DNA from 2 places in the Paenalcaligenes hermetiae genome. Region 2 is predicted to be linked to the other one. Evidence: riboswitches for the same ligand, from Rfam matches in the RefSeq annotation. Region 2 holds a riboswitch; the other holds the start of a gene.

Region 1 (3,345 bases), on a different contig from region 2:
GCCTGTGGGGCCGCAAAACCAAAGCTCATAGTTTTGTGTGGTAGACATGGTTGACATCAGTAGTTCGGGCGTTAAGCGCTGCCCTTTAGCACTCTCATGGATTGATAAGTGAATAGTAGGTAACTGCGCCGCTAATTGCTGCAAATAATGGCAGGCTGCGCTGTCCTCGGCTCTATCAATACAATAGTGCAACTGAGCAGTCACCGCTTGAGGCTGCATGATCAAAGCTTCTAGCCAAGCAATAAATGGGGTAATACCAATGCCGCCGGCAATCCAAATTTGCTCGCGCTGAAGGTTAATACGATCTAATGCAAACTGACCATACGGCCCCTCTATCTCAAAAAACATATGAGGACGCATCTTTGCTGCCATTTTCTGCGTATAGTCGCCCAACGCCTTAATACGAAAATCAATATGACCATCAGCATGTGGAGCACTTGCGATCGTGAAAGGATGCGCCCCTTCTTGGCGATCAAAACAAATAAAAGCAAACTGCCCTGGCTGGTGATTAGGCCAACGCGCATCAACTTGCGCACGCAAAAATAAGACCTGATCTTGGCCCAGCTCGCACTGAACAACCTGCGCTAAATAACGATGTTTCATCCCTATTCGCTGGGTTAGAGCCTGCCATGCACCATATAGCCCCAACCCCAACATCGTCACTAGCCCAAAGCCTATGGGTTGTGTCCAATATGACAACGGCATTAAAACCAACGCGTGAAAGCCCACCATTAAAAACAACACGGGCATAATACGATGCAAATGTCGCCAAAACTTATAGGGGAAAGAGCGCCAAAGCGTCAATACCAGCATAATAATAGCAGCATATATTGCCCATTCCCCAAGAGACTTAGCTAACGATTTATAGTCAGAAAAAAAAGAAAGCAATGGGGTTTTAGTAGCTCGGTTGGCATTACCAATCAAAGCAACAATAAGAGGCTTTGATAATTTAATTAACCAATGACTCACCGCAAATAAAACAGCCCAAATCCCTGCCCATTTATGCAGCTGATAGACCTGATCCATGCCCCCTACCCAACGCTCCGCCCATACAGGACGTGTCGCCAAAAGCATTACTAATCCCATTAAGGCAAATGAAACAACACCGGTGTAATACAAGAGATAATTTCGCCACTGCCATAATAAATCACCACCTGCAATGGGATGCATAAAAGCGTCCAAGGCCCATAAAATACTAAATAAAGCAATAAAAGCGATGAGAACCTTTTTCATTTAATCAGCCTTAAAATAACTATTTATTATTTTACAAAGATACCTCATCTCTCATGAATACATCATGAATTAAATTATCAAACAACTTTAATTCCAGATAAAAAAACAATAATAAAAACAATTATTATTTACAATATAGCCAGCAGTATGATGACACCTACGCTTGACAACCGGTTTTATTTACCGTTATAGTGTTTTTATGCATTACGAGTTGGGGTTACCCCCCATGCCAACCTGTGACCCACACAAGGTGGACAAATAATGCGGCATTACGCAACCAATGGGATATCGCTGCCCGCTGTTGCGGGCTTTTTTTATGGGTTTTTTATACCGACTTGCTCACCCTGCATGGTGCTAAAGAGCTAAAAAGGAAATACCATGTCTTATCAGTTCGAAATCGATGGCCAAACGTTTACGGGAAGCGTAGTTCCTGGATCCAGCTATATGCACATTACCCATGTGGATAGCAACCAATTTATCGGCGCGTTTCAACCAGACGCCCCCTCTTTATTTGGCCCACGTCCCTCGGGCGCATGGCGTAGCATTGGTCAAAACACATGCTTGAGCTTATTAGAAAAAATTCAGCCTATGGTGGCAGAGCTTTGCAAACAGCGTATTATTAATCGCTACCGCTAATACCGAATACGTTTCTTAAGTAAAAAGCTCGGCATATTACCGAGCTTTTTACTAGGTTTTAGTGATGCTGAGAAAAATACGCTTTGGTCAGTTTAAATACAACCGGACTAAGCAATAACAATGCGATAAGATTCGGCACCGCCATTAACGCATTTAACGTATCTGCCACTAGCCATAAACTGGCTAAGTCCATACCAGGCCATGTCCCAATAGGAATGACCACCACCCAAATCAAGCGAAAAGGTAGATTGGATTTCTCCCCAAACAAAAACTGTGCGCATTTCTCACTATAAAAACTCCACCCGATAATAGTAGTAAAAGCAAAAAGAGCAACACCGATACTCACAATGTAACGCCCAATTTCTCCTAGCCCCTGAGAAAACGCATAGGCGGACAAAGTGGCTCCATTTTCCCCGCTTTGCCATGCGCCTGTCACCACAATCACTAAAGCGGTAATAGTACAAACAACGATTGTGTCTAAAAACGTCCCCAACATGGCGACCGTGCCTTGACGAATAGGACTATCCGTTTGCGCGGTAGCATGCGCAATGGGTGCACTTCCCAGCCCAGCCTCATTGGAAAAAATCCCGCGAGCCACACCAAAACGGATGGCTGCCCACACCGTGGCACCCATAAAACCACCGCTGGCTGCTGTAGGGTTAAAAGCATGATAAAGAATTAGCCCCACCGCTTCGGGGATGCGATCAATATGCAATATCAATACTAATAAACCGCCACCTACATAAAATAGCGCCATCACCGGAACGAGCTTACCGGCCACCTCGCCAATGCGCTTAATACCCCCTAGCAGTACCAACCCAACCAGCCCAGCAATGATAAAACCACTGAACAAAGGTGGAACGCTAAACGTAGACTGCATCACATCCGCTACTGAGTTTGCTTGAATACTGTTACCTATACCAAAACCGGCCAACATTCCAAAAACAGCAAAAATCACCCCTAACCATTTCCAGTTTTTCCCAAGGCCGTTACGAATGTAATACATTGGGCCACCCACATAATGCCCATTTTTATCAACTTCACGAAAATGCACGGCTAAAGCGGCCTCACTGAATTTTGTCGCCATACCAATGAGTGCGATAAGCCACATCCAAAAAATCGCGCCTGGTCCCCCGTAATAAATAGCTGTCGCAACCCCTGCAATATTCCCAGTACCAATCGTGGCAGACAAGGCGGTCATCAACGCATTAAAAGGGCTGATATCCCCCTGCTCTGTGCTACGTCGCCCTTGCCAGAGCATTCTGAACCCATAGCCCAGTTTACGCTGCGGCATAAAACCTAAGCCAACAGTAAGAAACAAACCTGTTCCCGCCAATAACATCAGCATGGGTGATCCCCATGCAATCGCATTAATTGCATGTATCCATTCAATGAGCTTTTCCATGCGTTTTCTCCTTACGCCTTGCTGTAGGCCACCAAATAAACCATCGATACTACCCCTTTTAGACACGAAAA
Region 2 (3,345 bases):
TAGCTCGGCCGAAAAAGGCAAATCTAATAAGTGGTTTTTGTGCGCTAGGCTTTGGGCGTAGGTGTAATCCACAAAACTTTGCCCAGACTCGGATATTTGCTTGAGGACACGAGCAGAAGGGCACAGGCTAGCATCTTGGATTTTGGCCATTTGGGCATCCAGCGCTGCCTGATAGAGCGGTTGCTCTGCCCCTTTGTCGAAAAGCGCCGCATAGGGTTGCATGGCAAGGATTAAATCTTCTCCCCAGCTTTTTAGCTCCACGTCTTGCTTGTTTTGATTACGTAGTAGCAGCCCGGGCTTACGACCCTCGACAACCACTTTAGCAAAGTTGTTTTTACTGTCTTGGCAGAATCCACCATCAGGAAAGACGGGGCTAGGCTCGGTAGCACAAAATAATAAAAACACATCCAAAAAGCGTGCGGTTTCCGCTGATAGACCGATAGGATCAAAGGGGTCAATATCTAAGCAGCGCACTTCAATGTATTCCACGCCACGGTTAGCTAAAGCGCTAGAAGGGCGCTCATTGGCTTTAGGCGTGCGTTTAGGGCGAATATTGGAATAGTATTCGTTTTCGATTTGAAGAATATTGGTGTTGAGTTGGATCCATTCGCCATTACGGTGCGTACCAATATCCGCATATGCCGGCCAGCTTGTGGTAGCGGCACGACGCATGCGTAGTAAAAATGTATCCAGATCGTTGTAACAGAGCTGGAGCTCGGCCTGCGCCTCTTTGTTTTGATAGCCAAGATCACTCATGCGCAAGCTAGTTGCCCAAGGCAGACAATAGGTATCAGGCGCAATTTTTTCTAATGGGAGCTGGTGCTCACCCAGAAAATCCTTGGACACGGCTGGCGAGGCGCCGAACAAATACATAAGTAGCCAAGAATAACGCGTGAAATTGCGAATCAAAGCTAAATAGCCATTGGAGCGTTGCTCTTGGAAGGTGCGCCCGTCAATTTGTAATAAAGGCCAAATACGGTCGGGCAGCGAGTAGTTGTAGTGCACGCCGGCAATACATTGCATGCGCTTACCATAGCGCTCTGCTAAGCCGCGTCGATAGACGTGCTTGAACATACCGGTGTTGGAAGTGCCATACCAACCGATTTGAATATCGGCCTCTTCGGGTAAGTGAGCAGGCATCGATTGATTCCAGATGATTTCATCACCCAAGTGGCGTACGACAAATTGGTGCACATGTTGTAGCTCTGTACGTAAATCCTCAACAGAGGCATAGGGAGCGGTAATTAGCTCCAAGAGGGCTTCAGCATAGTCCGTGGTGATACGGCTGTTGCACAAGGTTGAGCCCAAGGCAACAGGGTGAGGGGTAGAGGCAAGAAAAGCAGAGTGATCTACCCGGAGCCCTTCTTTTTCAACTCCCCGACGGATGTCGCTCAGGAGGGTTAAATTTGAAGCAAGGGCTTTTATTGGATTCTGGCTCAATGTCATTACCTACGTTCACTTATTATCCGACTTATGATGTGGTCGATTGTAATGCGCAATCCAAATAAAGGGAAAGACACACGTAGGGAGGCTAGGGGGACGTCGGTTTTTAGCCGCTTTTTGTGACAGGGGGTTCGATGGGCAGCTTGATTAAGGACAGGTGATAGGCTTTGCTAATGGCTGCGGCGCGGTTAGAAACATTGAGTTTATGATATGCATTATGCAAGTGGTACTGCACAGTGTGATGCGTAAGTCCCAGAGCTTTGCCTGCCTCAACATTGGTTTTTCCTAGAGCGATGAGTTGTAAGCAGGCGATTTCTCTCAAGCTTAGTTCTTCGTTCATACATTAACCTCAGTATCATGAAAATGACAAATTATGACTTCGATGCCATTGTTTAAGTCTTTTTTAAAATACTCAAGATCTGAGAGGCTGGTATTAACCCTAGGGGATTTTATTTAGCTCAAACTCTTGTTTTAGGGGCATGACGGGATTTTTGTTTTCGAAGGTGCTAAACTATTTGCTTGTCTTTTTTGTTGGCGCCGATTTGCTTGATCCGCTTGCGGGCGCTCCATAAATCCAGCTAAAGAGGTCCGTCTATGGTCTCCAATACAGCTTCTATTATTATTCCTGATGGCTCGGTCGGTGTGGTTCAACCCGAGATTATTGCTTTTGATGAGCCGTTGCACTTGTCTAGTGGTCAGGTTCTACCCCAGTATGAGCTCGCCATTGAAACCTACGGTCAGCTTAATGACGATCGTAATAATGCCGTCCTGATTTGTCATGCTTTAAACGCCTCACATCATGTAGCGGGCATTGATCCAAATGACCCTAAAAATATCGGTTGGTGGGACAACATGGTTGGCCCGGGTAAAGCCGTTGATACAGATCGCTTTTTTGTGATCGGTGTCAATAATATTGGATCTTGCTTTGGCTCTACGGGTCCAGCCTCAATCAACCCAGAAACTGGTAAACCTTGGGGCGCAGATTTTCCGTTATTAACCGTCGAGGACTGGGTGCATGCCCAAGCGCGTTTAGCGGATTACTTAGGGATCAAAAAATTTGCTGCTGTCATGGGTGGGTCTTTAGGTGGTATGCAGGCGTTAAGCTGGGCGATCACCTGCCCAGATCGCTTAGAAAATTGCATTGTGATTGCTAGCACTCCTCGCCTTACTGCCCAGAACATCGCCTTTAACGAGGTAGCACGTCGTGCCATTATTACGGATCCTGAGTTTTATGATGGAGACTATTACAGTCGTAATACTGTGCCCAAGCGAGGTTTATCTGTGGCGCGTATGGTTGGGCATATTACTTATCAGTCAGACGAGGTCATGGCAGAAAAGTTTGGTCGTGCACAGCGCGATCCTAAAGAAGATGGACAGTACCGCTATGATTATGGCGTAGAGTTTGAGGTCGAGTCTTACTTGCGCTATCAAGGCGAAAAATTCTCTAAGTATTTTGATGCGAATACTTATTTGTTGATTACGCGTGCTTTGGATTATTTTGATCCGGCACGCGCCCATAACGGGGATTTGGCACGTAGCTTAGAGGCCGTTAAAGCCAAGTTTTTATTAGTTTCTTTCACGACAGATTGGCGGTTTACACCAGAGCGCTCACGTGAAATTGTGCAAGCGTTGCTTAAAAACAAAAGAACGGTCACTTATGCGGAGATCGATGCCCCCCATGGGCACGATGCTTTTTTATTAGATGATCGTCGTTATCACGGTGTGGTGCAGGGCTATTATGATCAAATCGCCGAGCAATTGGGCCTAGGGCCGCGGCAACGCACTACAGGAGTTCTGGCATGAGTCATCAGCAATCCGTACAGCCAGTGAGCTTAGCGCAACGCCCAGATTTAGCACGTATTGCAAGTTGGATTGAGCCATCGACCCATGTATTGGATTTAG

Evidence for each region. Region 2 has a riboswitch for S-adenosylmethionine ahead of metX (homoserine O-succinyltransferase MetX). Riboswitches for the same ligand answer to the same signal wherever they lie in the genome.
Region 1: it holds a riboswitch for S-adenosylmethionine, as region 2 does, so the genes downstream of both, ABD980_RS11005 (hypothetical protein) here and metX (homoserine O-succinyltransferase MetX) in region 2, are expected to answer to the same signal.

What each region holds. Positions count from the first base shown of each region.
Region 1 covers NZ_BAABKD010000011.1:379,167-382,511, forward strand. Annotated here, with positions in the region: gene ABD980_RS11000 (ferredoxin reductase family protein) at 1-1,233, opposite strand, end outside; SAM-I-IV-variant riboswitch at 1,430-1,524, shown strand; SAM riboswitch class V at 1,543-1,609, shown strand; gene ABD980_RS11005 (hypothetical protein) at 1,612-1,869, shown strand; gene ABD980_RS11010 (alanine/glycine:cation symporter family protein) at 1,928-3,274, opposite strand.
Region 2 covers NZ_BAABKD010000009.1:271,840-275,184, reverse strand. Annotated here, with positions in the region: gene gshA (glutamate--cysteine ligase) at 1-1,446, opposite strand, end outside; gene ABD980_RS07040 (response regulator transcription factor) at 1,550-1,783, opposite strand; SAM riboswitch at 1,968-2,046, shown strand; gene metX (homoserine O-succinyltransferase MetX) at 2,038-3,246, shown strand; gene metW (methionine biosynthesis protein MetW) at 3,243-3,345, shown strand, end outside.